2 regions of the Streptomyces sp. NBC_00989 genome follow, and region 2 is predicted to be linked to the other one. Evidence: riboswitches for the same ligand, from Rfam matches in the RefSeq annotation. Region 2 holds a riboswitch; the other holds the start of a gene.
What was found. Region 2 has a riboswitch for cobalamin ahead of cobN (cobaltochelatase subunit CobN). Riboswitches for the same ligand answer to the same signal wherever they lie in the genome.
Positions count from the first base shown of each region.

Region 1: it holds a riboswitch for cobalamin, as region 2 does, so the genes downstream of both, OG714_RS18275 (ribonucleoside-diphosphate reductase subunit alpha) here and cobN (cobaltochelatase subunit CobN) in region 2, are expected to answer to the same signal.

Region 1 is NZ_CP108728.1:4,249,086-4,254,591, reverse strand. Features, by position in the region: gene OG714_RS18275 (ribonucleoside-diphosphate reductase subunit alpha) at 1-1,118, opposite strand, end outside; cobalamin riboswitch at 1,243-1,374, opposite strand; gene OG714_RS18270 (GNAT family N-acetyltransferase) at 1,420-1,926, opposite strand; gene mctP (monocarboxylate uptake permease MctP) at 2,058-3,668, opposite strand; gene OG714_RS18260 (DUF3311 domain-containing protein) at 3,665-3,928, opposite strand; gene OG714_RS18255 (YbdD/YjiX family protein) at 4,067-4,267, opposite strand; gene OG714_RS18250 (carbon starvation CstA family protein) at 4,239-5,506, opposite strand, start outside.
Region 2 is NZ_CP108728.1:9,885,633-9,891,138, reverse strand. Features, by position in the region: gene cobN (cobaltochelatase subunit CobN) at 1-3,164, opposite strand, end outside; cobalamin riboswitch at 3,195-3,341, opposite strand; gene cobG (precorrin-3B synthase) at 3,396-4,691, shown strand; gene OG714_RS44490 (precorrin-8X methylmutase) at 4,703-5,365, shown strand; gene OG714_RS44485 (precorrin-2 C(20)-methyltransferase) at 5,362-5,506, shown strand, end outside.

The DNA of each region.
Region 1 (5,506 bases), 5.6 Mb from region 2:
CCGTTCTCGTTCACCCGGCGCATGAACTCGTCCGGGATCCAGTGCGCCAGGTTCAGGTTGTGCGTACGACGGGCGTCCTCACCCGTGTTGTCCCGCAGCTCCAGGAACTCCTCGATGTCGGAGTGCCAGGTCTCCAGGTACACCGCGGCGGCACCCTTGCGCCGGCCGCCCTGGTTCACCGCGGCGACCGAGGCGTCCAGCGTCTTCAGGAACGGGACGATGCCGTTGGAGTGCCCGTTCGTCCCCCGGATCAGCGAACCGCGGCTGCGGATGCGGGAGTACGACAGACCGATGCCGCCGGCGTGCTTCGAGAGGCGGGCGACCTGGTGGTACCGGTCGTAGATGGAGTCCAGCTCGTCCAGCGGGGAGTCGAGGAGGTAGCAGGACGACATCTGGGGGTGCCGGGTGCCGGAGTTGAAGAGGGTGGGGGAGGACGGGAGGTAGTCCAGGCGGCTCATCAGGCGGTAGAGCGCGGCCACTTCGTCCAGGGCACGGGTCGAGTCGTCTTCCGCGAGACCGGCGGCCACGCGCAGCATGAAGTGCTGGGGGGTCTCGATGACCTTGCGGGTGATCGGGTGCCGCAGGAGGTAACGGCTGTACAGCGTCCGGAGCCCGAAGTAGCCGAAGCGGTCGTCGGCCTCCGTGTCGATCAGCGCGTCCAGGCGGGCCGCGTGCAGCGTCGCGAACTCGGCGGTGCGGTCCGCGATGAGGCCCTCGCGGTGGCCCACGGCGACGGACTCGGTGAACGTCGTGACGCCCTGGGAGGCGGCCTCGGCGGCGATGCCGACCGTCAGCAGCCGGGCGGCCAGCCGGGAGTAGACCGGGTCCTCGGAGATGAGACCGGCGGCCGCCTCCGTGGCCAGCTCGCGCAGTTCCGCCACGTCCGCGTGCGCGGACCGGCCGCGCAACGTGGCGGCGGCGACCCGGCCCGGGTCGGCGTCGGGGAGGTCGGCGGTCAGCTCGGTCAGGGTCCGCAGGATCGCGGTACCCGGGCCGTCGGCTCCGGGAACGGTAGCTCCGGGAACGGCCGTACCGGGAACGTCGGTTCCGGTCGCGGTCGCCACGATCGCCTTGTTCACCTGGGTCGCTGATGCCGGCTCTGCTGGCGCGATGGTCACGGTGGGGCTCTCCCTCGCTCGGCACGGGGCCTCGCCGAGGGCAGGCGGCAGTACACGAGCGCACGGGGCGTCGCGTCCACCGGCCCACTCCACGAGGCCCGGACGTCATGCGCCCTGGCCGGGTGGCCGGACGCGAGCTGTCGGCAGGTCCTCGGACTGACCATGCGTGCATATGCACGTAAGTACACCGTTGCGGGACAGTTCCGGATTCGCACCGGATTCCCCTGCGGCGACAGCGAGCATGAGCATACATCTTGTGCTCGCCTGTCACGCCACCACCAGATGTTGTGTCGCGGTGGTTTCAGAGTGTCAGCTTGTAGGTGAGCAGAGTGAGATCGTCCAGGTGTGGCACGGGGTTCCAGTCGCGGTCGGGGGTGCGGACGAAACCCAGGCGTTCGTAGATGCGGTGGGCCGCGTGCATCGAGCTCTGGGTCGACAGGACCACGGCCTCGCAGCCCTCGGTGGCTCGGGCGCGGTCGATGCAGGCGCGGACCAGGGCCTCGCCGGCGCCTCGGCCGCGGGCGGTGCGGGCGATCGCCAGTGCGCGGATCTCTGTCTCGCCGGTTGTCGCGATGTCGGCGACGGGGCCGGGGCCGGGGACGAAGGTGACTCCGCCGAGGAGGTGTTCGCCGTCCACCGCGACGAGGACCTCGGCGGCTGCGGCTCGGCTTGCCACGTCCTTCAGTACGGGGAGGTAGGGGTCGTCGTCGCCGTAGTCGAGGAGGCCGTCCTGTAGGTAGGCCTGTGCTGTGATGTTGCCGAGGTCTTCGTATTCGGTGGGGATTGCTCGGCGGATGAGGATGTCCATGGGGGTGAGTGTGTACGACAGCGGGCCGCCGAGTGACTTGCTTTTCGGTGGCCCGCTGCGGGTTCGTCGTGGCTGGGCGCGCCCACGCGGCGGAGCCGCAAATCGATACAGCCCCGCGCCCCTGGGTGGGCTCAGTGGGCGGCGCCAGCAGTCGCCGGAGGCAGCTCCACCTCTACGCCCGGGTCGCCTGCGTCTGCCGTGTAGTCGGCGGGGCTGGTCTCGTCGATGCCCTCGGGGGCCTTGAACGCCTTCAGGGCGAACGTGAGGACCACCGTGACCACGACGTTCAGGACGAACGCCGTCAGGCCGATGTAGCCGATCTCGCCGATGCCGGGGATCTCCTTGGACGAGCCGCCGAAGTGGTCCTGGGTCGGGGAGGCCACGCCGTACGCGGCGAGGGTGCCGTAGATCATGCCGACCGCCCAGCCGGCGAGGAGGGCCCAGCGGTGGGGCCAGCGGGTGAAGAGGCCGCCCACCAGGGACGGGAAGGTCTGGAGGATCCAGATGCCGCCCAGGAGCTGGAAGTTGATGGCGACCGTCTTGTCCATCGTCAGGACGAAGGCGAGGGCGCCGACCTTCACCAGGAGCGAGACGATCTTGGAGACCTTTGTCTCCTGGGCCGGGGTCGCGTCCGGTTTGATGAAGTCCTTGTAGATGTTGCGGGTGAAGAGGTTCGCCGCCGCGATGGACATGATGGCCGCCGGGACGAGGGCGCCGATGCCGATCGCCGCGAAGGCCACGCCCGCGAACCAGTCCGGGAACATGTTCTCGAACAGCTGCGGGATCGCCAGTTGGCCGTTGGTGACCTTGACGCCCGCCGCGATCGCCATGAAGCCGAGCAGCGCCAGCAGGCCCAGCATCAGTGAATACAGGGGCAGGATCGTGGTGTTGCGGCGGATCACGTTGCGGCTCTTGGAGGACAGGGTCGCCGTGATCGAGTGGGGGTACATGAACAACGCCAGTGCCGAGCCCAACGCCAGTGTGGCGTACGTCCATTGGCCCGCCGGTGCGGGGACGAGTCCGCCCGCTCCCGCCGCCTTGAACTTGGCGCCCGCCGCGCTGAAGATGTCGTCGAAGCCGCCGAGCTTGATCGGGATGTAGATGATCGCCACCGTGATGACCAGGTAGATCAGCCCGTCCTTCACGAACGCGATCAGCGCGGGGGCGCGGAGGCCGGACGAGTAGGTGTACGCGGCCAGCACGGCGAACGCGATCAGCAGCGGCAGGTCCTTCACGAACCAGTTGGAGCTCGCGCTGCCGCCCACGCCCATGACATCCAACACGGCCTGGATGCCGACGAGTTGGAGTGCGATGTACGGCATCGTCGCGAGGATGCCGGTGACCGCCACCGCCAGGGACAGGCCCTTCGAGCCGAAGCGGCCGCGCACGAAGTCGGACGTCGTCACGTATCCGTGCTTGTGCGACACCGACCAGAGGCGGGGGAGGAACGTGAAGATGAGGGGGTAGACGAGGATCGTGTACGGCACCGCGAAGAAGCCGGCCGCGCCCGCCGCGTAGACCGCCGCCGGGACCGCGACGAACGTATACGCCGTGTAGAGGTCGCCGCCGAGCAGGAACCAGGTGACCCAGGTGCCGAACGACCGTCCGCCCAGGCCCCATTCGTCGAGGCTCTGCTCGTTGTCGGCCCGGCGCCAGCGGGCGGCCAGGAAGCCCAGGACCGTGACGGCCAGGAAGAAGAAGATGAAGACGCCGAGGGCGACGCCGTTCACGCCGTCGTTCACCGGTTACCTCCATGGCGGGTCCGCTGGTCGCGCTGCCACAGCTTGTAGGCGGTCATCGTCAGCGCCGTCGAGATCAGCACCCAGAGCATCTGGTACCAGTAGAAGAACGGGATGCCGATGAACGTGGGGTCGATCTTGGTGTAGGAGCCGACCCAGAGCAGCGCCACGAAGGGCGCGAACAGGCAGACGGCGATGACGGCGCGGACCGGAGTCACCACCGGTGCGGCCACTTCGGGCGGAACTTCAGGCACATCTGACATTTCGCGGCTCCGTCCCCTCGCTGATCACCTGTGTAACGCGCAGGCAATGTAGGTCACGGTGTCGCCGCAGCGAAAGACCTCGTCCGCATATCGTCATGTCGATTCGGTGAAGGCCTGACATCGGGCCTGACATCGGTGTCAGCAGCAGCGGAATCCCTGGCGTGGGTCGGCCTCCTGGCGGTCCGTCCGCATCCGTTCGAAGTCGCGGCGGCCGGGGACCTCCGCCTCGGGGTGGTCCAGGCGTACGTGCGCGACATACCGGTCGTACGCCGACTCGTCCATCAACTCCCGGACATACCAGCGCACTCCGCTAGTCGCCCGCCTGAGCGCCGACCACATCGCGTGCCGCCTCCTCTTCCTTCTCCTCCCGGGTCGGGATCAGCCCGGCCGGCGCCACGATCTTCGACTCGACGTACGGCGTCTCGCTCAGCGTGGAGAGCGCGGGGCGGCGGACGTGTCGAACGCAGACGCGAAGGGCGTCCGTGATCACGACCACGACCAGCACCGCGAGAATGGCCGAAAGCACCCCGTCCACCGTGGAGTTGGTGACGACGGTGTGCATGTCGTCCATGGACTTGGCGGGCGGCAGGACCCTGCCCGCGTCGATCGCGTCCTGGAACACCGAGCGCTGCTTGAAGAAGCCGACCTTCGGGTCGCTGGAGAAGACCTTCTGCCAGCTCGCGGTCAGGGTGACCGTCGCGTCCCAGGCGAGCGGAATCCCGGTGATCCAGGCCCACTTGAGGCGTCCGGACTTCACCAGGAGGGTGGTGCAGACGGCCAGGGCGACGGCCGCGAGGAGCTGGTTGGAGATGCCGAAGATCGGGAAGAGCTGGTTGATCCCGCCGAGGGGTTCGTGCACGCCGACCCAGAGGAAGTAGCCCCAGAGGGCGCAGACCACGGCGCTGGTCAGGGCCAGGCCCGGCTTCCAACTCACGTTCTTGAAGGGCCGGTAGACGTTCCCCAGCATGTCCTGGAGCATGAACCGGCCCACCCGCGTGCCCGCGTCCAGCGCGGTGAGGATGAACAGCGCCTCGAACATGATCGCGAAGTGGTACCAGAAGGCGCGCAGACTCCCGCCGGTGACCTTGGAGAAGATCTCCGAGACGCCGACCGCGAGGGTGGGCGCCCCGCCGGTGCGGGACAGCAGGCTCGCCTCGTCGACGTTCTTCGCGGCCTGCGCGAGGTCGGCGGGGGAGATGTGATAGCCCCAACTGCTCACCACCTGCGAGGCGTTCTGCACGGTCGTGCCGATCGCGCCCGACGGGGCGTTCATCGCGAAGTACAGACCCGGGTCGATGATGCTCGCGGCGACCAGCGCCATGACGGCGACCGACGACTCCATCAGCATCGCGCCGTAGCCGATCATGCGGATCTGGGTTTCCTTCTGGATCATCTTCGGCGTCGTACCGCTGGAGATGAGCGAGTGGAAGCCGGACAGGGCGCCGCAGGCGATCGTGATGAAGACGAAGGGGAAGAGCGAGCCGGCGAAGACCGGGCCGTTGCCGTGCTTGGCGAAGTCGGTGACGGCGGGCATCTTCAGGGCGGGCAGGGCGACCACGACCCCGATCGCGAGCAGGC
Region 2 (5,506 bases):
GCGCCGCGCAGGGCGCGGACGGTGGCCACCATGCCGCCGTGGTACTGGAAGTAGTCGTCCGAGTCGGCGATGTCGTGTTCGCGGGTGTCCGTGTTCTTCGCCGCGACCGCGATGCGCTTGTAGGCCGTCTCCATCTCCTCGCGAGCCGGGCGGCCGTCGAGTTCGCGGCCGTAGGCGTAGCCGCCCCAGACCGTGTAGACCTCGGCGAGGTCGGCGTCGGTGCGCCAGTCGCGGGAGTCGATGAGCTGGAGCAGGCCGGCGCCGTACGTTCCCGGGCGGGAGCCGAAGATGCGCGTGGTGGCCCGGCGTTCGTCGCCGTGCTCCGCCAACTCGGCCTGGGTGTGCGCCCGTACGTGGTTCGCCTCGGCCGGCTCATCCAGGGAGGCCGCCAGGCGTACGGCGTCGTCCAGGAGCCCGATCGTGTGCGGGAACGCGTCGCGGAAGAAGCCCGAGATACGCAGGGTCACGTCGATGCGCGGGCGTCCCAACTCCTCGTACGGGACGGGCTCCAGGCCGGTCACGCGGCGGGAGGCGTCGTCCCAGACCGGGCGGATGCCCAGCAGGGCCAGTGCCTCCGCCACGTCGTCGCCCGCCGTGCGCATCGCACTCGTGCCCCAGAGGGAGAGACCGACGGAGGTGGGCCACTCGCCGTTGTCCGTGCGGTAGCGCTCCAGCAACGAGTCCGCGAGGGCCTGGCCCGTTTCCCAGGCCAGGCGGGACGGGATGGCCTTGGGGTCGACGGAGTAGAAGTTGCGGCCGGTCGGCAGGACGTTGACCAGGCCGCGCAGGGGTGAGCCGGAGGGGCCGGCGGGGACAAAGCCGCCGTTCAGCGCGTGGACGGTGTGGTCGAGTTCGGCGGTCGTGGCGGCCAGGCGGGGGACGACCTCGCGGGCGGCGAACTCCAGGACGGCGGCGACCTGTTCGCCGTGGTCGGCGGGTACGGCGGCCGGGTCCCAGTCGGCGTCCTCCATCGCCTGGACCAGGGCGCGGGCCTGCTCCTCGGCCGCGTCGGCCGTGGTGCGGGTCGCGGCCGACTCGTCCAGGCCCAGGGCCTCGCGCAGGCCGGGCAGGGCCATGGAGCCGCCCCAGATCTGGCGGGCGCGCAGGACGGCGAGGACCAGGTTGACGCGGTCGGCACCTGCGGGCGGGGTGCCGAGGACGTGCAGGCCGTCGCGGATCTGGGCGTCCTTCACCTCGCACAGCCAGCCGTCGACGTGGAGCAGGAAGTCGTCGAAGCCGTCGTCGTCGGGGCGGTCAGCGAGGCCGAGGTCGTGGTCGAGTTTCGCGGCCTGGATGAGGGTCCAGATCTGGGCGCGGATCGCGGGGAGTTTCGCCGGGTCCATGGCGGCGATCTGGGCGTGCTCGTCGAGGAGTTGCTCCAGGCGCGCGATGTCGCCGTAGGAGTCGGCACGGGCCATGGGCGGGATGAGGTGGTCGACGAGGGTGGCGTGCACGCGGCGCTTGGCCTGGGTGCCCTCGCCGGGGTCGTTGACCAGGAAGGGGTAGACCAGCGGGAGGTCGCCGAGGGTCGCGTCGGGACCGCAGGCGGCGGACAGGCCGGCGTTCTTGCCGGGCAGCCACTCCAGGTTGCCGTGCTTGCCGAGGTGGATCATCGCGTCGGCGCCGAATCCGCCCTCCGACCGCGCGGCGGCGATCCAGCGGTAGGCGGCCAAGTAGTGGTGGGAGGGCGGCAGATCGGGGTCGTGGTAGATCGCGATCGGGTTCTCACCGAAGCCGCGCGGCGGCTGGATGAGGATGAGCAGATTACCGAAACGGAGGGCGGCCAGGACGATGTCGCCCTCCGGGTTGCGGCTGCGGTCGACGAACATCTCGCCCGGTGCCGGGCCCCAGTGCTCCTCGACGGCGGCCCGCAGCTTTTCGGGGAGCGTGGCGTACCAGCGCCTGTAGTCGGCGGCCGTGACGCGGACCGGATTGCGGGCCAGCTGCTCCTCGGTCAGCCAGTCCTGGTCGTGACCACCCGCGTCGATGAGCGCGCGGATCAGCTCGTCGCCGTCGCCGGAGACCAGGCCGGGGATGTCCTGTGCCGGGCCGAAGTCGTAGCCCTCGGCCCGGAGTCGGCGCAGCAGCGCCACCGCGCTGGCCGGGGTGTCGAGGCCGACCGCGTTGCCGATACGGGAGTGCTTGGTCGGGTAGGCGGAGAGGACGAGCGCGAGGCGCTTGCCGGCGTTCGGGATGTGGCGAAGTCGGGCGTGGCGTACGGCGATTCCGGCGACGCGGGCCGCGCGCTCGGGGTCGGCGACATAGGCCGGGAGTCCGTCGGCGTCGATCTCCTTGAAGGAGAAGGGGACGGTGATGAGGCGGCCGTCGAACTCCGGTACGGCGATCTGGCTCGCGGCGTCGAGCGGGGAGACACCGTCGTCGTTCGCGTCCCAGTCGGCGCGGGAGGAGGCGAGGCAGAGCGCCTGGAGGATCGGCACGTCGAGGCCGGTCAGGGCGCCCGCGTCCCAGGACTCGTCGTCACCGCCCGCCGACGCCTCGGCCGGCTTCGTACCGCCCGCCGCGAGGACCGTCGTCACGATCGCGTCGGCCGCCCGCAGTTCGTCGATCAGCTCGGGTTCGGGGGCCCGGAGCGAGGCGACGTACAGCGGGAGCGCCCGGCCGCCCGCCACCTCCACGGCGTCGCACAGGGCGGCGATGAAGGCGGTGTTCCCGCTCATGTGGTGGGCGCGGTAGTAGAGCACGGCGATGGTCGGGCCATCCGGCGTGCGCGCCGTGCGCTCCAGTGGACCCCAGGTCGGGGCGGGCGCGGGCGCCTCGAAGCCGTGGCCGGTCAGCAGGACCGTGTCCGACAGGAACCGGGCGAGCTGGGCGAGGTTGGCCGGGCCGCCGTGCGCGAGGTAGGCGTGGGCCTCGGCGGCGATGCCAATGGGGACCGTGGAGGCGGCCATCAGCTGGGCGTCGGGGGCCTGTTCACCGGTGAGGACGACGACCGGGCGGCCGTCCGCGAGGAGCAGATCGAGGCCGTCCTGCCAGGCGCGCAGGCCGCCGAGGAGGCGTACGACGACCAGGTCCACGCCGTCGAGCAGGGACGGGAGTTCGTCGAGGGCGAGGCGGGAGGGATTGGCGAACCTGTACGGCACCGGGCCGTCGGCAGCGCGGGCGCTGAGCAGGTCGGTGTCGGACGTCGACAGCAGCAGGATCATGCTTCGTCGGCCTTCCTCGGGGTGTCCGCGCCCCGGGCGGTGTCTGACGGCGGGAGTTCCTGGCTCACCCGACCCTCTCGGGGCGGATTCACAGTGGCGGGACCGCGCCGGATTCGCACCGGGCTTCCTCCCCTGTCGCCGTCGTGGCGATGGCGGACCGGATGATCCACCACGGAGCATAGTAAGGGTCACCGGAAGAGGGCGGGGCATACATTCGATGTGATCGTGGGTATGCTCGCCGCCATGTCCACGGCTGCTCTCCATCCGTCGTCCCAGGCCACAGCGGTCTCACGGGACCGCGGCGACGCCTGCCCGGGGTCGCTGCGGCTGCACTTCGCGGACGACGGCGCACTGGCCCGTATCCGTGTTCCCGGTGGCGTGCTGACCGTCCGGCAGGCGGAGGCGCTCTCCGACGCGGCGGAGCGGCTGGGCGACGGCGAGCTGCACCTCACCTCGCGCGGCAACGTGCAACTGCGGGGGCTGGGCGAGGGATGCGGCACGGAGCTGGCCGGACTGCTGGACGCGGCCGGACTGCTCCCCTCGCACGGCCACGAACGGATTCGCAACATCGTCGCCTCGCCCTTGTCCGGTCTCGACGGGGGCGGCCTACGAGACGTACAGGACTGGCTGGCGGGCCTGGACGCCGAGTTGTGCGCGAGCGAGGCGGCGCAGGCACTGTCGGGACGCTTCCTGTTCGCAGTCGACGACGGACGCGGAGACGTGGCCGGACTCGGTGCCGACGTGACGCTGCGGGCGACGGCCGACGACGGTGCTCAGCTCGGTCTCGGCGCAGCCGACGAGACGCTGCGCATATCCGCCAAGGACGCTCCCCGCGCCGCCCTGATCGCCGCGGCGGTGTTCCTGGAAGCGGCACGGGCGAGCGGGACGCGCGCCTGGCGGGTGACCGAACTCCCGGTTGCGGACGACGAGTTGATCCGCCTGGTCGGTCGCCGCCTGGATACCGAGGGCATCGCCCACGAACGGCGGCCGCGGGAGGCCGCCCGTACGGACGGTCCGCGTCCGGGAGTTGTCGGCGAGGCCCTGTCGGTGCACGTCCCCCTGGGCCGTCTCTCGGCCCTCCCCTGGCGGGAGTTGGCGTCCGTCGCCACCGGTGAGGTGCGTCTGACACCGTGGCGCGGCGTCGTCCTTCCCACGCCGGGCATGACCACCGCGCAGGCGGGCGAGTCGCTCACCCGCCTTGCCGCCACCGGCCTCGTCACGGACCCGGACTCCCCCTGGCTGCGCGTCGGCGCCTGCGTCGGCCGGCCCGGATGCGCCAAGTCCCATGCCGACGTACGGACGGACGCGGCCAACACCCGCGTCGCGGCCAGTGGGCAGAGCCTGCCCCTGTACTGGTCCGGCTGCGAGCGCCGCTGCGGGCACCCCAGGGGCGACCGGATCGACGTGGTCGCAGCCCCCGGTGGCGGCTACCGGCTCGCCACCGCCGTAGCGGGACAGGAATCCCGCACCGCCGACATGAACACCCCCTTCCGACTCGCCACCGCCCTGGCGGCGATCACCTCATGAGCCCGAGCCGTATGACGACCGAGAGCAGCGAGAAGAACACCGTGACCACGTACGTCTACGAGAAGGACGGCGCGGCCATCTACCGCCAGTCCTTCGCCACCATCCGCGCGGAGGCGGACCTCGCGGGCCTGTCCGCCGACGTCAGCCAGGTCGCGGTCCGGATGATCCACGCCTGCGGGATGGTCGACCTCGTACGCGACCTCGCCTACACGCCCGGCGTGGTGGCGTGCGCCCGCGAGGCCCTGCGCGCGGGCGCGCCGATCTTCACGGACGTCCAGATGGTGGCCAGCGGCGTGACCCGCAAGCGGCTGCCGGCAGGCAACGACGTGCTCTGCACACTCTCAGACCCGGCCGTCCCGGACCTGGCGGCCGAGCTGGGCACCACGCGCAGTGCCGCCGCCCTGGAGTTGTGGCGGGACCGGCTGGAGGGTGCCGTGGTCGCCGTCGGCAACGCGCCCACCGCCCTCTTCCGCCTCCTGGAGATGATCGAGGAGGGCGCGCCCCGGCCCGCCGCCGTCATCGGCGTCCCGGTCGGCTTCGTCGGTGCCGCCGAGTCCAAGGAGGCCCTCGCCGCGCACCCGTCCGGCCTGGAACACCTCGTCGTACGGGGCCGTCGCGGTGGCAGCGCCATCGCCGCCGCCGCGCTCAACGCGATCGCGAGCGAGGAAGAGTGAGCGGCAAGCTGTACGGGGTCGGGCTCGGCCCGGGAGACCCGTCCCTGATGACCGTACGGGCCGTCGAGGTCATCGCCGAGGCGGACGTGATCGCCTACCACAGCGCCCGGCACGGCCGGTCCATCGCCCGCTCCATCGCGG